Regions from separate parts of the Streptomyces sp. NPDC104307 genome, predicted to be linked through region 3. Evidence: riboswitches for the same ligand, from Rfam matches in the RefSeq annotation. Region 3 holds a riboswitch; each other region holds the start of a gene.
The links. A riboswitch is a leader RNA that binds a small molecule or an ion and turns the genes downstream of it on or off. The one in region 3 is predicted to bind cyclic di-AMP.
Positions count from the first base shown of each region.

Region 1: another riboswitch for cyclic di-AMP. It lies ahead of ACZ601_RS16875 (LysM peptidoglycan-binding domain-containing protein); the one in region 3 lies ahead of ACZ601_RS03090 (M23 family metallopeptidase).
Region 2: another riboswitch for cyclic di-AMP. It lies ahead of ACZ601_RS24510 (M23 family metallopeptidase); the one in region 3 lies ahead of ACZ601_RS03090 (M23 family metallopeptidase).

Region 1 is NZ_JBVJMU010000005.1:391,715-397,605, forward strand. It holds partial or broken gene ACZ601_RS16860 (epoxide hydrolase family protein) at 66-1,260, shown strand; gene ACZ601_RS16865 (nitrobindin family protein) at 1,470-2,027, shown strand; gene ACZ601_RS16870 (alpha/beta fold hydrolase) at 2,085-2,900, opposite strand; cyclic di-AMP (ydaO/yuaA leader) riboswitch at 3,353-3,541, shown strand; gene ACZ601_RS16875 (LysM peptidoglycan-binding domain-containing protein) at 3,545-4,459, shown strand; gene ACZ601_RS16880 (NAD(P)H-dependent amine dehydrogenase family protein) at 4,634-5,713, shown strand; gene ACZ601_RS16885 (carboxymuconolactone decarboxylase family protein) at 5,710-5,891, shown strand, end outside.
Region 2 is NZ_JBVJMU010000010.1:142,192-148,082, reverse strand. It holds gene ACZ601_RS24520 (M16 family metallopeptidase) at 273-1,646, shown strand; gene ACZ601_RS24515 (M16 family metallopeptidase) at 1,673-3,055, shown strand; cyclic di-AMP (ydaO/yuaA leader) riboswitch at 3,267-3,433, shown strand; gene ACZ601_RS24510 (M23 family metallopeptidase) at 3,447-4,247, shown strand; gene ACZ601_RS24505 (GntR family transcriptional regulator) at 4,468-5,178, shown strand; gene ACZ601_RS24500 (HPr family phosphocarrier protein) at 5,390-5,671, opposite strand; gene ACZ601_RS24495 (bifunctional acetate--CoA ligase family protein/GNAT family N-acetyltransferase) at 5,844-5,891, shown strand, end outside.
Region 3 is NZ_JBVJMU010000001.1:761,651-767,541, reverse strand. It holds gene ACZ601_RS03110 (aspartate aminotransferase family protein) at 1-1,007, shown strand, start outside; gene ACZ601_RS03105 (helix-turn-helix domain-containing protein) at 1,075-1,692, shown strand; gene ACZ601_RS03100 (DUF6126 family protein) at 1,736-1,912, shown strand; gene ACZ601_RS03095 (tyrosine-protein phosphatase) at 1,940-2,752, opposite strand; cyclic di-AMP (ydaO/yuaA leader) riboswitch at 3,193-3,353, shown strand; gene ACZ601_RS03090 (M23 family metallopeptidase) at 3,357-4,310, shown strand; gene ACZ601_RS03085 (SGNH/GDSL hydrolase family protein) at 4,506-5,351, shown strand; gene ACZ601_RS03080 (STM4011 family radical SAM protein) at 5,403-5,891, opposite strand, start outside.

The DNA.
Region 1 (5,891 bases), on a different contig from region 3:
ATGTAGAACCGTCTTAGACGGTTCGCGATGGTGTGCAGCCGGTTCCGTGATGGCCTGGAGGTCTCATGCCGCGTCAAACCAGTGACGTTCAAGCGTTTGAAGCCCACGCGACAGAAGCCGAACTCGACGATCTGCGCGCCAGACTGGCCTCGGCGCGCCTGCCCGAGGCCGAGACGGTCCGTGGGACCGCGCCCGGCCCGCACCGATGGGAGCAGGGCGTCCCGCTCGCCGACCTCGTCGGTGTCGTGAACTACTGGCGCACCGGGTACAACTGGCGGCCGTTCGAGGAGCGCCTCAACCGGATCGGTCAGTTCCGCACGACGATCGATGATCTGGGAATCCACTTCCTGCACCGCCGGTCCACGCGGGCGGACGCCACCCCTCTGCTCCTGACGCACGGCTGGCCGGACAGCATCGCCCGGTTCGTCGACGCGGTGGACGAGCTGGCGGATCCAAAGGACGCGGCCGCGCCGGCGTTCCACGTCGTGGTGCCGTCCCTGCCGGGCTTCGGTTACAGCGACAGGCCGGCCACCACTGGTTGGGGAACCGAGAAGATCGCGGCCGCGTGGGTGGAACTGATGGGAAGGCTCGGCTACAGCAGGTTCGTGGCCCACGGCGGCGACTGGGGAGGCAATATCACCACGGTCCTCGGCGGCAGGTTCCCGGCGCACGTTCTCGGCATCCACACCACGTTCGCCGAGGCGCCGCCCGGAATGACCACGGACGGACTGACGGCGACCGAGCGCGAATGGACCGAGGACACCGCCGACTTCTGGCGACACCGCGCGGCATACGCGAAGCAGCAGGCGACCCGTCCGCAGACCATCGGCTATTCGCTCGTCGATTCACCGGTCGGGCTTCTTGCCTGGATCCTCGACAAGTTCGCGGAATGGTCGGATACCGAGGACAGCCCGTTCGAGAAGATTTCCATCGACCGCGTTCTTGACGACGTCACCCTGTACTGGCTGACGCGGACCGGCGCCTCTGCGGCCCGTATCTACTACGAAAGCCACAACTCGCTCGACCCCGGACTTCGGGTCGACGTCCCGTCAGCACTCACCATGTATCCCCGCGACGTAGAGAAATGCCCGCGCCCCTGGGCGCAGGAGCCCGCGCCCCTGGGCGCAGGAGCGGTACCGGAAGATCGTCCGATGGGCGGAGCCGGAAAGCGGGGGACATTTCCCGTCGCTGGAGGTTCCCGGGTATTTCGTCCAGGATCTGCGAGAGGGCCTCGCGGCAGTGCTGGCGGCACACCGGTGAACGCGGCTAAGGGCTGTCCCGCCAGGAATTGCGGGACAGCCCTCAGGTGCCGGGGCTCGATCACCGCCTGATGCGGCTGAGGGTGTTCGCCCGGCAGCTTGCCGGACTTCCGTGAGAGGCGTGAACCGCGAGCCCCGTATGGACCAAAAGGGAGAGCCCTTAGGCTGCCAACCGTCCCCGTCACCGTCCCCGATCCAGGAGCGCGCACGATGTTCGACCCCGCCCAGCAGCACCCGTACCCCGACGCGTTCCAGCCGGACGCAGCGCCTGCCCCGCACGCTCTGCTCGCACCGCTGAGCGGGTTCCTGGGCACCTGGGCCGGGCGGGGCAGTGGTGAGTACCCGACGCTCGCCGAGGAGTTCCGGTACGCGCAGCAGGTGACCTTCAGTCATGACGGGCGGCCCTTCCTCCATTACGAGGCGCGCGCCTGGCTGCTCGACGCGGACGGCGCCCCGTTGCGGCCGTCCGCACGGGAGAGCGGCTGGTGGCGGATGCAGGCGGACGGGCGGGTGGAGGCGCTGATCACTCAGCCCACCGGTGTCGCGGAGATCCTGACGGGCCGTGCGGCCGACGGCGTGGCCGACCTCGCCACCCATCAGGTCGCGCTCGCCCCCACGGCCAAGGAGGTCAGCGCCACCCGCCGTCGCTACACCCTGACGGATGACGGCACGCTCGAATTTGTCCACGACCTCGCGGCGGTCGGCCAGCCGCTCCAGCACCACCTCGCGGCGCGGCTCCGGCGCGAGGGCGGCAGCAGGCCGCACTGATCCGCTCGCCGTGACGGGTCGCCGGCCGTCGTCCCGTCCGTCCGACGGCGCCCCCGCTCATACCCCGGACAGCACGTCCTGCAGCCGGGCCGCGAACGCCCGCGGGTGCGTGGTGTTGCCGTTGTGCCCGCCGGGGAACGGGACGGCCTCCCGGCCGACCAGTCCGGCGAGGCGTTGTGCGCACTGGCCGACGAAGACGGATGGCGCCGTGGTGCTGCCGCTCGCGGGCACGATGCGTACGGGAGTCGCCCGCAGCGCTTCCCGGTCGAGCTCGGCTTCGATGACCGCGGTGAAGTCGCGCTCGATGAAGAAGCCGAAGTTGGCCGCACGGTACGGGGTGAGCGGCATCGGGGTGAGCCCCGGTTCGGTCTCCTGGCACGCCGGGTCGATGCCGAGGACCCGGGCGATCTCGGGGAAGGCCGCTTCCAGACCGCCGTCACGGTGGACATCCTGAAGGTGCGCCAGCTCGGCGGCGTGCCGCTCGCGCTGTCCGGTGGGCAGCAGGGACGGCGTGACCGGGTCGTGTGCCACGAGCACCCCGAGCTGCTCGGGGTGGGCGAGCGCCAGGTGCAGCCCGATGGCGGCGCCCATGCTGCACCCGAGCATCAGGGCGGGCTCATCGGTCAGTTCGGCCAGCAGCCGGTGCACGTCGTCGGCGTGCCGCGCCATGGTGACGCGCTGTCCGGGATCGTCGATCGTGCTGCGGGAGAGGCCCCGGCGGTCGTAGGTGACCACGGTCCAGCGGTCCACGAGCCGGTCGACCAGGTCGGTGCTGCGGTCGGCGTCGCCCTCACCGCTCTGGGAGACGAGCAGCAGGGGACCGGAGCCGCGGGTTTCGTAGTGGAGCGTGGCGCCATCGGTGTCGAGGAACATCAGGATCTCCCGGTCTCAGTGGTGGGCGGCGCCATGAGCGCCGGCCGATACCTCACACCGTAGTGCATCTATTTAGATGCATTGATGAAGATGCATTGGCGGCGCGTGTCGGGTCGCGGGCGTCGTGGCCGCCCAGTGGGAGGGCTTGATGAAATGTCCCGATTGGGTGGTTAGTCGCATACGCCACTAATAATCCACTGAAGCGCTTTTTTTCATAGCCCAAAAGTTATGAATATTGAGCAAATCGCCCTTTTCGGGCTCAGTGGTCAGCATCACCTTCCCGGCCCGGGACGCGGTGCGTCCGGCCTCGGTTCCCTGTTGTGCCAAGAAAGTTGACTTCCCCCGAGAGGTCTGATGCTGGGCATTTCCTTTAATTGATCTTGCGAATCAATTGGGATCAAGAATTCCGGGCTTGTTTCGTCCGGCGTTTTTCGCTTACGGTCACCGTCAATCCGGATGGAACGCCGAATCCTGCCGCCGTCCGGGAACCCGACCCACTCACCTACGGCAGGAGCGGGGGACCCAGGTTTACTGCCGGTCCGGAACCCGGAGCGGCTAGGGGTTAAGTCGACATCACGTGCGGCCGGACATCTCCAGTCCGAACCCGACAGCTCACCTCGCAGGCGGCGGAGAGGAAATACGCCATGCCCATCACGGGTAAGTACCGTCGTTTCAAGTCCACCACCCTGACCCGCGGCTTCATCGCCGTGAGCACGGGCGGAGTCGTTCTCGCGCTCCCCCTGATCGGGGCCGGATCGGCTTCTGCCGCACCGGCGCACCCCGCCGTCGCAGAAAAGTCGGCGTCCTCGACCCCCTTTGCTGCCAAGGGAATTGCGGCCCACCAGGCGGAGTCCACCGTCTATTCCGTGGTCTCCGGCGATTCGCTTTCCAAGATCGCCCGTGGGCATTCCCTCAGTGGTGGCTGGGAGCGGCTCTACCAGGACAACCGGAGTGCGGTCGGTGAAAACCCCGACCTGATTCACCCGGGCCTCAAGCTGACCATCGGCGCCAAGTCCGCCGCCGTAGCGCCGAAGGCGGCTCCCTCCGCCGAGTCGAAGGAAAAGCCCGCCACCGAGGAAAAGCCCGCGTCCGACGCCGCGCAGTCGTCCGACCGGTCCGAGGGGTCCGACCGCGCCGACCGCTCCGAGCGGACGGCCGCGCCGGTCGCGGAGAAGACCACCGAGACCACCGCCACCGAGACCTCGGCCACCGCTCCCGCGCAGGCCGCGACGGCGTACACCGACGACCTCGACGGCTGGATCAAGGAGTCGCTCGCCGTGATGGCCCAGAACGGCATCCCGGGCAGCTACGACGGCATCTACCGCAACGTGATCCGCGAGTCCTCCGGTAACCCGCAGATCGTGAACAACTGGGACTCGAACGCCGTCGCCGGCACGCCCTCCAAGGGTCTCCTCCAGGTGATCCAGCCCACCTTCGACGCCTACCACGTGGCCGGTACGTCGACGGACATCCTCGACCCGGTCGCCAACATCACCGCCGCGTGCAACTACGCCGCGGCCACCTACGGCTCCATCGACAACGTCTTCGGCGCCTACTGACATACCCGGCTCCGCCTTCGGGAGGAACCGGGCGCAGGGGTGGGAAGGAGCCATGCGGCTCCTTCCCACCCCTTTCGCGTGCCGTGCGGCCCCTGCGGACCCGCTCGGGCCGCCTCGCAACCGGGTGCGCGATGGCACTATGAACCTTTCATCCCGCGCGCTACCCTCCGCCGCATGATTTCCACGGTGGTCTGGGGAACCGGCAATGTCGGCCGCGCGGCCATCCGCGCCGTCGAGGCCCATCCGGCCCTGAATCTGGCGCACGTGCTTGTTCACGATCCGGGCAAGGTGGGCCGCGACGCGGGCGACCTCGCCGGGACCGGCCGCGATCTGGGCGTCGCGGCGACCGACGACATCGACGCGGTGCTGGCCACCGCTCCCGGCGCGGTGGTGTACGCGGCCTCCGGGGACATCCGCCCCGACGAGGCGCTCGCCGACATCACCAGGGCGGTCCGGACCGGGGCGGTGGTCGTCACCCCCGCCCTGTACGCCCTCTACGACCAGCGGAGCGCCCCACCCGAGCTGCGTGACCCGGTCCTGGCCGCTGTCGCGGACGGCGGCGGCTCACTGTTCGTCTCCGGCGTCGACCCGGGCTGGGGCAACGACGTGCTGCCCCTGATGATCAGCGGACTCGGCAGCACGGTCGACGCGATCCGCTGCCAGGAGATCTTCGACTACTCCACCTACGACCAGCCCGACGCGGTCCGGGACCTGATCGGCATGGGCCACGCCATGGAGTACGAGCCGCTGATGCTCGCGGCCTCCGTCCCGACGATGGTGTGGGGCGGCCAGCTGCGGCTGATGGCCAGGGCCCTGGGCGTGGAGCTCGACGACATCCGCGAGACGATGGCCCGGCGGCCACTGGAGACGACGGTCACCACCCGGACCATGGGCGAGTTCGCGGCGGGCACCCAGGGCGCGGTGCGGTTCGAGGTGCAGGGCATCGTCGAGGGTGAGCCCCGCATCGTCATCGAGCACATCACCCGCATCCACCCCTCCTGCGCCCCGGACTGGCCGTCGCCGCCCGACGGCGCCGGCGCCCACCGCGTGATCATCGAGGGCCGCCCGCGGATCGAGGTCACCGTCGAGGCCACCGACGAGGACGAGAACCGCTCGGCGGGCGGCAACGCCACCGCGGTCGGCCGGCTGGTGAACGCCATCGACTGGCTGGTGGACGCGGAACCCGGACTCTACGACGCACTCGACGTCCCCCTGCGCCCCGCAGCCGGCAGACTCGGAAGGAAACAGCCATGATCATCGACATCCCCGAGGGCCAGGAGCCGATCGGATACGTGTGGGGCGACATGGTCCCCGGCATCGGGATGGCCGCCGCGAACTTCTCCCTGTCGGTGTACCAGCACACGACGCTCGGCCTGCGGGAGTTCGAGGCCGCCCGGCTGCGGATCGCCCAGATCAACGGGTGCCTGTTCTG
Region 2 (5,891 bases), on a different contig from region 3:
GACCATTGTGGACCGCCGCACCGACAACTCCGACCTCGACCCGTCCCAAAGGCGGTTCTCGACCCGTCCCAAAGGCGGTTCTCGACCCGTCCCGAGGGGGGTTCTCGACCCGTCCCGAAGGGGTCGGGACCCTCTTTTCCGACGGCTTCGGCGTGACTCGCGCATGACTTGCGCATGACGTGCGCGGCACGGGAACTTCGCCAGGTGTCGGTGCGCTTGCTTACAGTGGCAGGTCTCGCACCACATCCAGTATCGCGATCGAAGGGACGTACATGCCCATGGGTCACACGGCCACAGCCCAGGCCGGCTCCGGCGGCTTGACAGCGACCGAGCACCGTCTGGCCAACGGCCTGCGCGTGGTGCTCTCCGAGGACCATCTGACCCCGGTCGCCGCGGTGTGCCTCTGGTACGACGTCGGCTCGCGCCACGAGGTCAAGGGACGCACCGGTCTGGCTCACCTTTTCGAGCACCTGATGTTCCAGGGCTCCGGCCAGGTCAAGGGGAACGGCCACTTCGAGCTGGTGCAGGGCGCCGGCGGCTCGCTCAACGGCACCACCAGCTTCGAGCGGACCAACTACTTCGAGACGATGCCCACGCACCAGCTGGAGCTCGCCCTGTGGCTCGAAGCCGACCGGATGGGCTCGCTGCTCGCCGCGCTCGACGAGGAGTCCATGGAGAACCAGCGGGACGTCGTCAAGAACGAGCGCCGGCAGCGGTACGACAACGTCCCGTACGGCACCGCGTTCGAGCGGCTGACCGCCCTCGCGTACCCGGAGGGCCACCCGTACCACCACACCCCGATCGGGTCCATGGCGGACCTGGACGCGGCGACCCTCGATGACGCGCGGTCCTTCTTCCGTACGAACTACGCGCCCAACAACGCGGTGCTCTCGGTCGTCGGCGACATCGATCCCGAGCAGACGCTCGCCTGGATCGAGAAGTACTTCGGCACCATCCCGTCGCACGACGGGAAGCAGCCGCCGAGGGACGGCTCACTGCCCGAGGTCATCGGCGGCGAGCTGCGCGAGGAGGTCCACGAGGAGGTCCCGGCGCGCGCGCTGATGGCCGCCTACCGGCTGCCGCACGACGGCACCCGGGAGTGCGACGCCGCGGATCTCGCGCTGACCGTGCTGGGCGGCGGAGAGTCGTCCCGGCTGCACAACCGGCTGGTCCGTCGCGACCGGACGGCCGTCGCGGCCGGATTCGGGCTGCTGCGGCTGGCCGGCGCGCCCTCGCTCGGCTGGCTGGACGTCAAGACGTCCGGCGGCGTCGAGGTGGCGCAGATCGAGGCCGCGGTCGACGAGGAGCTCGCCCGATTCGCCGAGGAGGGCCCCTCGCCCGAGGAGATGGAGCGGGCCCAGGCCCAGTTGGAGCGGGAGTGGCTGGACCGGCTCGGTACGGTCGCGGGCCGCGCCGACGAACTGTGCCGGTACGCCGTGCTGTTCGGTGACCCGCAGCTCGCCCTGAGCGCGGTGCACCGGGTGCTCGACGTCACCGCGGAGGAGGTCAGGGCGGCCGCCAGGGCCCAGCTGCGGCCCGACAACCGGGCGGTACTGGTCTACGAGCCGGTCGAGCCCGCGGAGCCCGCAGACGAGGCGGGGACCGCCGCCGCCGACACCGACGCGCACGAAGGGGCGGACAAGTGAGCGACGCTGCCGTGACTGGAGTTTCGATGGAGTACCACCCGCAGCCCGCCCCCGGGACGGCCAGGCCCTGGGCCTTCCCCGCGCCCGAGCGCGGTGCCCTGCCCAATGGCCTCACGGTGCTGCGCTGCCACCGCCCCGGCCAGCAGGTCGTCGCCGTCGAGGTCTTCCTCGAAGCACCGCTCGACGCGGAGCCCGAGGGTCTGGACGGGGTGGCCACGATCATGTCGCGCGCCCTGTCCGAGGGCACCGACAAGCGCAGTGCGGAGGAGTTCGCCGCCGAGCTGGAACGGTGCGGCGCCACTCTGGACGCCCACGCCGACCACCCCGGCGTCCGGGTCTCCCTGGAGGTGCCCGCCTCCAGGCTGGCCAAGGCGCTCGGCCTGGTCGCGGAGGCCCTGCGGGCACCGGCCTTCGCCGACAGCGAGATCGAGCGGCTGGTGAACAACCGGCTCGACGAGATCCCGCACGAGCAGGCGAACCCCGCCCGGCGCGCGGCCAAGCAGCTCTCCAAGGAGCTCTTCCCGGCCACGGCCCGTATGTCGCGCCCGCGCCAGGGCACCGAGAAGACCGTCGAGCGGATCGACTCCGCGGCCGTGCGCGCCTTCTACGACGCCCACGTCCGCCCGTCCACCGCGACCGCCGTGGTCGTCGGTGACCTCACCGGCATCGACCTGGACGCCCTGCTCTCCGAGACCCTGGGCGACTGGTCGGGCAACACCGCCGCGGCCCGTCCGGTCCCGCCGATCACCGCCGACGACACCGGCCGGGTGGTCATCGTGGACCGCCCCGGAGCGGTGCAGACCCAGCTGCTGATCGGCCGGATCGGCGCGGACCGGCACGACAGCGTCTGGCCGGCCCAGGTGCTCGGCACCTACTGCCTGGGAGGCACGCTGACCTCCCGGCTCGACCGGGTGCTGCGTGAGGAGAAGGGCTACACCTACGGCGTGCGCGCCTTCGCCCAGGTGCTGCGCTCCTCGGCCCGGGACTCCGCCTCGGGGGCGACCGGCGCCGCGATGCTCGCGATCAGCGGCTCGGTGGACACGGAGTCCACCGGACCGGCGCTGGAAGACCTCTGGAAGGTGCTGCGGACCTTGGCCGCGGAGGGTCTGACGGACGCCGAGCGCGAGACGGCCGTGCAGAACCTCGTGGGCGTGGCACCGCTGAAGTTCGAGACGGCCGCCTCCGTCGCGGGCACCCTCGCGGACCAGGTCGAGCAGCACCTCGCCGACGACTACCAGGCGCAGCTGTACGCGCGCCTCGCCGAGACCGGCACGGTGGAGGCGACGGCGGCCGTGGTCAACGCCTTCCCGGAGGACCGCCTCGTCACGGTCCTCGTCGGGGACGCCGCGCAGATCAAGGAGCCCGTCACGGCTCTCGGCATCGGAGAGGTCTCGGTCGTCACCGGCTGAACCGCCACCGCCCCCGACAGCGGGGCGGGAGCGAGGCCCTGGCGGGTCGTCTGCCGCCAGGGCCTCCCTTTTTGTCCGCTTTGGTGGAGAGGTTGCCTGTCTGCCCTGTGGGATGCGCTACAAAACCGCCTGTCCGTTTGGTGCGGGGAAGTGCCCCCGCTTAGCGTCGGCGCGGCTGTCCGTCACTCGTATGCCGCATCCGCGACGTACCGGGCAGCCATCGCCGAGTCCCCGTCAGGCGCGAGCCGGGGGAGCCGGGGACCCACGCAGTCCCTGGGGTGAATCGGACGGCCGTGCCTCTGTGGGGGCCCGGTGTCCGTAGGAGACCTTCCTGCTCCGAACCCGTCAGCTAACCCGGTAGGCGAGAAGGAAGGAAAGGATCAGCCACTTCATGGCGTTCACCCGTGCCACGGGGAAGCACCGTGCCCCGTGCCGTATGACGCGCCGCGGCGCGAAGGCTCTCGGCATCGCGGCCCTGGCGACCGCCGGAGTCATCGGCTCGCCGGCCTCCCCGGCGCTCGCGGAGGACACCGAGACCTCTGCCGCCGGCACCGGCCTCTCCCAGATCATCGCCATCGAGGGCGACCTGGCCGACCGGATCGACGCCCAGGCGGACGCGCAGCGGCACCAGGCCGACGCCGCAGAGGCGAAGGCCAAGGCCGAAGCCGACGCGAAGAAGAAGGCCGAGGCGAAGGCCAGGAAGGCCAAGGCCGCCGCTGCCAGGGCCAAGGAGGCCCGCGAGAGCGAGGCGCGTGCCGCCCGCTCCGCCGAGCGCGCCCGGCTGGGCACCTTCCAGCTGCCCGTCGCGGGTTCCTACGTGAGCACCGGCTACAAGTCCAGCGGCTCCCTGTGGTCTTCCGGCAGCCACTCCGGCATCGACTTCCACGCCGCGTCCGGCAGCTCCGTCGTCGCCGTCGGCGCCGGTACGGTCGTCGAGGCCGGCTGGGGCGGCGCGTACGGCAACAACATCGTGCTCCGGATGACGGACGGCACGTACACCCAGTACGGCCACCTCTCCTCGATCGCCGTGTCCGTCGGCCAGAGCGTTGGTCAGGGGCAGCGGATCGGCCTCTCCGGTGCCACCGGCAACGCCACCGGACCGCACCTCCACTTCGAGGCCCGCACCACCCCGTCGTACGGCTCCGACATGGACCCGGTCGCCTACCTGCGCGCCCACGGCGTCACCGTCTGACCGACACGAAGCACCTCAGCGAAGGCCCCGGCGACGCGCCGGGGCCTTCAGTCGTACCCGGCGCCTGACCATGGCGCGGCACCCCTTCCCGAACCCGTCCGCGACCAAAAGATATTCATGAATTTACGCCCGGCATCGGAAATGCGTCCGCATTGCAATAGAGTCACAGGACAGGCGTCGATCGGCCGCGTTCCGCGGGGATTAAGGCGGAGGTTCGGACATGCGCATTCCGGCGCATTCGGTATGCACGGCAATCCGTGACGACATCGTCTCCGGTGTCTTCGAACGCGGCAGCCGACTCACCGAGGAAGTGCTCGCACGCCGTTACGGGGTCTCCCGTGTCCCGGTGCGTGAAGCGCTGCGCACCCTGGAGTCAGAGGGCTTCGTGGTCACCCGCAGGCACGCCGGGGCCTGCGTCGCCGAGCCCGACGAGCAGGAGGCGGCGGATCTGCTTGAGGTCCGGATGCTGCTGGAACCGCTCGGTGCGGCCCGTGCCGCCCAGCGCCGCACCGACGCCCACCTCAAGGTGTTGCGCGGCCTGGTCAGGCTGGGCCAGGAGCGGGCCCGCCGGGGCGAGGGCGAGGATCTGCGCTCCCTGGGCGGCTGGTTCCACGAGACCCTCGCCCAGGCCTCCGGAAGCCCCGGACTGATCGCACTGCTCACCCAGCTCCGGCACAAGATCGCCTGGATGTACGCGGTCGACCCGCCGGCCCGCCCCGCCGATTCCTGGGCCGAGTACGGGGCCATCGTGGACGCCGTGGCGCGCGGCGACGCGGAACGGGCGAGGGCGCTCGCCGCCCAGCACGCCGAGCGGGCCACCGCCGCGCACCGGCTGCGCCGCCCCGGCCGCCCCGCTGCTCCGGCCGTGCCCCGGGCCGGCCGGGTGAGGACTTCGCAACATGCCGTAAACACCCAGGGCGGCCGTCATTAACAATTACGCCGTATACAAGAAGTAGCTATTCGCCGAAGCGTTCCTGGTGCTGTCCATTCCGTTGTTCCGCTCGCTGCCCTGAATTATTTCCGGCGGCCGGATGATATGGGTCGCAATGGACAGCATTCTCGTGCGAACGCAAAAGCCGCGGCTCCCGGTCGGGGGTGCCGCGGCTCTCGCGCAGGAATTCCAGGCGGTCGTGACCGCTGGGTCAGACGGTCTCCGGGAGCTCGTCGAGCCCCTCGGCGACCAGCTTGGACAGACGGTCCAGAGCGGCCTCTGCGTTGTCGGCCTCGGACGCGAGAACGATCTCCTCGCCGCCCTGGGCGCCGAGCCCGAGCACCGCGAGCATGGACGCGGCGTTCACCGGATTGCCGTCGGCCTTGGCGATGGTCACGGGGACGCCGGAGGCCGTGGCGGCACGGACGAAGATGGATGCGGGGCGGGCGTGCAGGCCCTCGGCCCAACCGACGTTGACGCGGCGCTCAGCCATGGTTCTGCCCTTCACGAATCAATGGTTGTCTAGACCAGTCTCTCATGCAGTGCGCGATGCTCCGGCCGACCCGCGGCCCGTCCGCGGACCGCTTCCGCCGTCGGCCGGCCACCCCCAGACTGCCCCGGCCCCGACCCCCACGCGACCGCTGGCGGAGCCGTACGCTTTGCCCATGGAGCCCTCTGTGGAGCAGAGTCCGCATCACGCCTACCCCGGCCAC
Region 3 (5,891 bases):
CCGAGGCCGTCGAGACGGCGCTCAAGTTCGCCCGGTACGCGACCGGGAAGCCGAGGATCCTGTACTGCGCGCACGCCTTCCACGGACTGACCACCGGGTCGCTCTCGGTCAACGGCGAGGACGGTTTCCGGGACGGCTTCGCGCCCCTGCTGCCCGACACCGCCATCGAGCTCGGGGACCTGGAGGCTCTGCGGCGCGAGCTGAAGCGCGGAGACGTGGCAGGCCTGGTCGTCGAGCCGATCCAGGGCAAGGGCGTGCACGCCTCGCCGCCCGGCTTCCTGCGCGCCGCCCAGGAACTGCTCCACAAGCACAAGGCGCTGCTCATCGCGGACGAGGTGCAGACCGGTCTGGGCCGGACCGGCGACTTCTACGCGTACCAGCACGAGGAGGGCGTGGAGCCGGATCTGGTCTGCGTCGCCAAGGCGCTCTCCGGCGGCTATGTGCCGGTCGGCGCCACGCTCGGCAAGGACTGGATCTTCAAGAAGGTCTACTCCTCGATGGACCGGGTGCTGGTCCACTCGGCCAGCTTCGGCTCCAATGCCCAGGCCATGGCCGCCGGGCTCGCGGTCCTCGCGGTGATGGAGGACGAAGAGACCGTGGCCAACGCGCGCCGCACCGGTGATCTGCTGCGCGAACGGCTGGCCGCGCTGGTCGACCGATACGAGCTGCTGCACGAGGTGCGGGGACGCGGGCTGATGATCGGCATCGAGTTCGGCCGGCCGTCCTCGCTGAAGCTGCGCAGCCGCTGGACGATGCTCCAGGCGGCCCGGAAGGGGCTCTTCGCGCAGATGGTCGTCGTTCCGCTGCTCCAGAAGCACCGGATTCTCACCCAGGTCTCCGGCGACCACCTCGAAGTGATCAAGCTGATTCCGCCGCTCGTCATCGACGAGGCGGACGTGGAGCGGTTTGTGGCCGCGTTCACAGCGGTGATGGACGACGCGCACAACGGCGGGCTGATGTGGGACTTCGGCCGGACCCTGGTGAAGCAGGCCGTGGCCAACCGCTGATCAGCGGGGTTTTTGCCTGGGAGGCAAGAAATTTGCCTCCCAGGAAAGATCCTGGCCCAATGGACATATGAATCCCCCAGAAGCAGGGGCGGCCGACGTGGCCGACGAGCTGCCCGGTGTAGCGCCTCGACTGCGCGACCTGCGCCGCGGCCGCGGGCTCACCCTGGAGACCGCCGCCCAGCGCGCCGGGCTCTCGCCCGCCCATCTGTCCCGGCTCGAAACGGGCCGCCGTCAGCCCTCGCTGCCGATGCTGCTCGGACTCGCCAGGATCTACGGTACGACGGTCTCCGAGCTGCTCGGCGAGATCCCGCCGGAACGTGACGCGATCGTCCGCGCCCGGAAGTTCGAGGGGGCGGAGGCGGACGGCTGGATGTACCAGCAGGCCGGTGGGCCCGGCCGGGCCATGCAGGCGCTGCGCGTCCGGGTGCCGTACGGCGCGCAGGGTGACCTGGTGCGCGTCCACCCCGGCGAGGAATGGCTCTATGTCCTGGCCGGAAACCTCCGGGTGACCCTCGGGGACACCGTGCACGACCTCGGCCCCGGCGACAGCGCGCACTTCGACTCGCTCACCCCGCACCGGATCGCGGCGCCGGACCGCGAGGGCGCCGAACTGCTCTTCGTTCACACCCTGCTGCAGAGCCCCGCCGCCGAGCTGTGTCTCGGCAGCGGGATCCACCGTCGCTGAGACGCCGTCCCGCCGGCCCGTCCGGTCACCAGAGAGGACCGTCATGTCCGATTCAGAGAACTACGACCCGCTGACCCCGGCCAGGCACAAGGAGTCCGACTCCCAGGAGCGCACGATGCCGCGCGGGCTCGTCATCAGGCTGTTCGCCTATCTGGTGGCCGGGCACGTCATCGCGGGCTTCCTCTACCTGCTGTTCGCGGTGGGGATGCACAACCAGTAGCCGGCGGCATCCCCTCCCCGGGGTCCGTCAGGAGTCTTCGAGGAGCCGCTCGCGCAGCCGCTCCCGGGTCTCGGGCGTGACCTTCAGCCCCTCGGAGAGGTAGCGGTCCGTGTCGCCCCAGGTCTCGTCGATCGTGGCGAAGGCCGCCGCGAGGTATTCGCTGTGGGCGCCGAAGAGCGGGCTGAGGAGCTCCATCACCTCGGGCGACATCCCGGCTGCGGAGGTGTCGCTGCGGCGCACCCGGTAGCGGCGGTGGGTGTCGTTGGACTTGAGGTAGTCGGCCTCGATCGTCTCGCGCCCGACGCCCACCGCGAGCAGCGAGATCGCGATCGAGAGCCCGGCCCGGTCCTTGCCCGCCGCGCAGTGCATCAGGGCCGGGACGCTGTCCTCGGCCAGGGCGTGCAGCACCTGGCTGTGCTCGGCGGTGCGGTCCAGGATGATCGAGCGGTAGGAGGCGACCATGCGGTCGGTCCCCTTGCCGCCGCCGAGGATTCCGTGCAGCTCGTCCATGTTGCCGTCGCGCACCATCCGCCAGAACTCGGTGCCGTCCGCCGGGTCGGTGAGCGGGATGTTCACATTGCGTACGCCGGGCAGCTCGACGTCCGGTCCGTCCAGCTTGAGGTCGGCGGCGTTGCGGAAGTCGAAGACGGTGTGCAGCCCGAGGCCGCCGAGGAACGCCGCGTCCTCGGGCGTGGCGCCCGCGAGGTGACCGCTGCGGTAGAGCCGCCCGTACCGCACCCGGCGGCCGTCCGAGGCCGGCAGTCCACCCACGTCGCGGAAGTTACGGACCCCCGCCAGCTCGGGTTCCGTCGACGGGGTCTGCGGCAACTGCTGCGTCACGGTCACTCCTGGGGCTGTGCCGCCGACGCGTGTCGCCGACGGGTCCACTCCCGTGACGATACGACATCGGATACTCGGACAATCACCCCGGCGGCAGCCTCGGTTCTCCCTCTTGTCCCGGCCCTCCGCGGGGCGCCGGTGCGGACGATGTGAGTGACATGTCCGTATTAAGGCTTTTAGTCGAACATGCCCTGCTTATGCGGGAGATGGTCACCCTCTCGTGAGCGGGATCATATCCGTGACGGTGTGTGGCGGTACGCCGGTCGGGTATTCCGTACGTCAAGCGGAATGCCAAGATCCATAATCCACGGAGTGTGACCGGAATTCCGCGTCGAATTTCCGGTGCGGAATCCGGCGCGGAACCCGTGGCTTGTTTCCGCCGTCCCGGCTCGCTTACGTTCCATGTCAATCCGGATGGAACGCCTAATCCTGCCGCCGTCCGGAATTCCGCACCCACTCACCGTGTGGCAGGAGCGGGGGACCCAGGTAAGCCGCCGACCGGAGTGATCCGGCCGGCTCGGGGTGAAGTCGCGCCAGGCGCGGCCGGGCATCTCCAGCCCGAACCCGACAGCTCACCTCGTAGGCGCCGGAGAGGAAATTCTTCATGCCCATCCCGGGTAAGCACCGCCGTCCCAAGTCCAGCACCATCGCCCGCGGCGTCGTCGTCGCGAGCGCCGGCGGAGCCGTCATCGCGCTTCCGCTGCTCGGCGCCACCGGTGCCAACGCCGCGGAGCAGGCCGCTCCCGCCACCGCGAAGTCGGCCGCCGCCACGCACGCCACCCCGGCCAAGCCGGTCGCGGACAAGCAGTCCGGCACCAAGACGTACTCCGTGGTCTCCGGCGACTACCTGTCGAAGATCGCCGCCGAGCACAAGGTCAAGGGCGGCTGGGAGAAGCTGTACCAGGACAACCGCAAGGTCGTCGGCGACAACCCGAGCCTGATCTTCCCGGGCATGAAGCTGACCCTCGGCGGCAAGGCCTGGGGTCACGCCCCGGCCACCGGTTCGCACACCTCCACGGGTGACACCACTCCGTCGAAGGCCCCCTCGAAGGCCCCGGCCAAGACCGAGTCGAAGGCCCCCGCGTCCTCCGGCACCACGTCCTCCTCCGACACCCAGGCGTCCAACACCGCGTCGTCGGACCAGGGCAGCGCCTCCGGCTACGTCCACCCGGTCCCCGGTAACCACACCACCGCCTACCGCGCCTCCGGCGCCAGCTGGTCCAGTGGCAGCCACACCGGCATCGACTTCCCCGTCGCCAGCGGCACCAGCGTCAAGGCGATCACCTCCGGCACCGTCGTCACCGCGGGCTGGGGCGGCGCGTACGGCAACGAGGTCGTCATCAAGCACGCCGACGGCCACTACTCCCAGTACGGCCACATGTCCTCGCTCTCCGTCTCGGCGGGCCAGACCGTGACCGCGGGCCAGCAGGTCGGCCTCTCCGGCGCCACCGGCAACGCCACCGGCCCGCACCTCCACTTCGAGGTCCGCACCGGCCCGGCGTACGGCTCGGACATCGACCCGATCGCCTACCTGGCGTCGCACGGGATCAACGTCTGATCCACGCAGCAACGGTCCGGTGACGGACCGGAGCAATACAGAGGGACGGTGCGCGGCGGCGCACCGTCCCTCTGTATTGCGGTGACCGTCCTTATTCCCCCTTTACCAAAAACTGACCGGGTGGTCTATCTCACCACCCGTCAACCCCGTAATACGGTCGCGTAGGTCACAATCGACGGTGCAGGATATGCCCTTGTGGCAGACGATTCGAGAATCATCCGACAGGGCGTCATCAACCGACAGGGCGCCATCGAGTCGTACGCGGCGATTGGCGACAGTTTCACCGAGGGAGTCGGTGACCCGGGCCCGGCCGGGACATTCGTCGGCTGGGCCGACCGGTTCGCGGTCATCCTCGCGGACCAGCTCCCCGAACCGGCGACGGCGCAGGGCGGCACGGCCGCCGCGCACGGACACTTCCGGTACGCCAATCTCGCCGTACGAGGACGCCTCCTCGACCAGATAGTCGAGGAGCAGGTACCGCGCGCCAAGGAACTCGCCCCCGACCTGGTGAGCTTCTGCGCGGGGGGCAACGACATCATCCGGCCGGGCACCGACCCCGACGACGTGGCCGAGCGCTTCGAGCGCGCGGTCGCCGAGCTGACCCAGTCGGTCGGCACCGTCATGGTCACCACCGGCTTCGACACCCGAGGCGTTCCGGTGCTCCGCCATCTGCGCGGCAAGATCGCCACCTACACCGCCCATGTGCGGTCCATCGCGGACCGCTACGACTGCCCGGTGCTCGACCTGTGGTCGCTGCGCTCCGTGCAGGACCGGCGCGCCTGGGACGGCGACCGGCTGCACCTGTCACCCGAGGGGCACACCCGCGTCGCGCTGCGCGCCGCACAGGTCCTCGGCCTCGACGTGCCGGCCGACCCGGACCAGGAGTGGCCGCCGCAGGTGCACCGGGGAACGCTGGAGGTCCGGCGCGACGACATCCACTGGGCCCGCGAGTACCTGGTGCCGTGGATCGGGCGCCGACTGCGCGGCGAGTCGTCGGGGGACCACGTGGCGGCGAAGCGGCCGGACCTGCTGCCGCTCTGAGACCGGCCGGCTCCCGGCCGGGAGCCGGGAGCCCGGCGATCCGTCCGGGGTCTACGAGCCGGCCCGCCCGATGTCGTACAGCGGCCGGGCCGGGATGCGTTCCAGCACGCCGCCCGCGAACACGTCGTACAGCGGCAGCGTCTCCAGATGGACGTAGCCGATATGGCAGTCGCAGACGGAGAGCGGGCAGGCCCGGGGGCCCAACGCCTCCCGGTAACTGCCGTCGTAGAGATTGCCGAGCTCGGCCCGGACGAAATGGCAGCGACGCACCGTGCCCTCCCCGTCGACCGAGATGACGGACTCGCCGGTCCGGCAGGGCAGCCCGGCCGAGCGGTGCGGATGGCGGCTGTACGGGAACAGCGGGTCGATCTCCGTCCACCGGCCGGCCTCCGCGTCCGTGTAGGTGTGCCCCTCCGCGGCGTTGACCCAGAGGTACACCTCCCCGGGGAGCGCCGCCCGCAGCCGCCGGGCCTCGTCGAGGTGATCGTCCAGACCCACCACACCGACGCTGTGCCGGATCCCCAGGGACGTCAGCTCCCC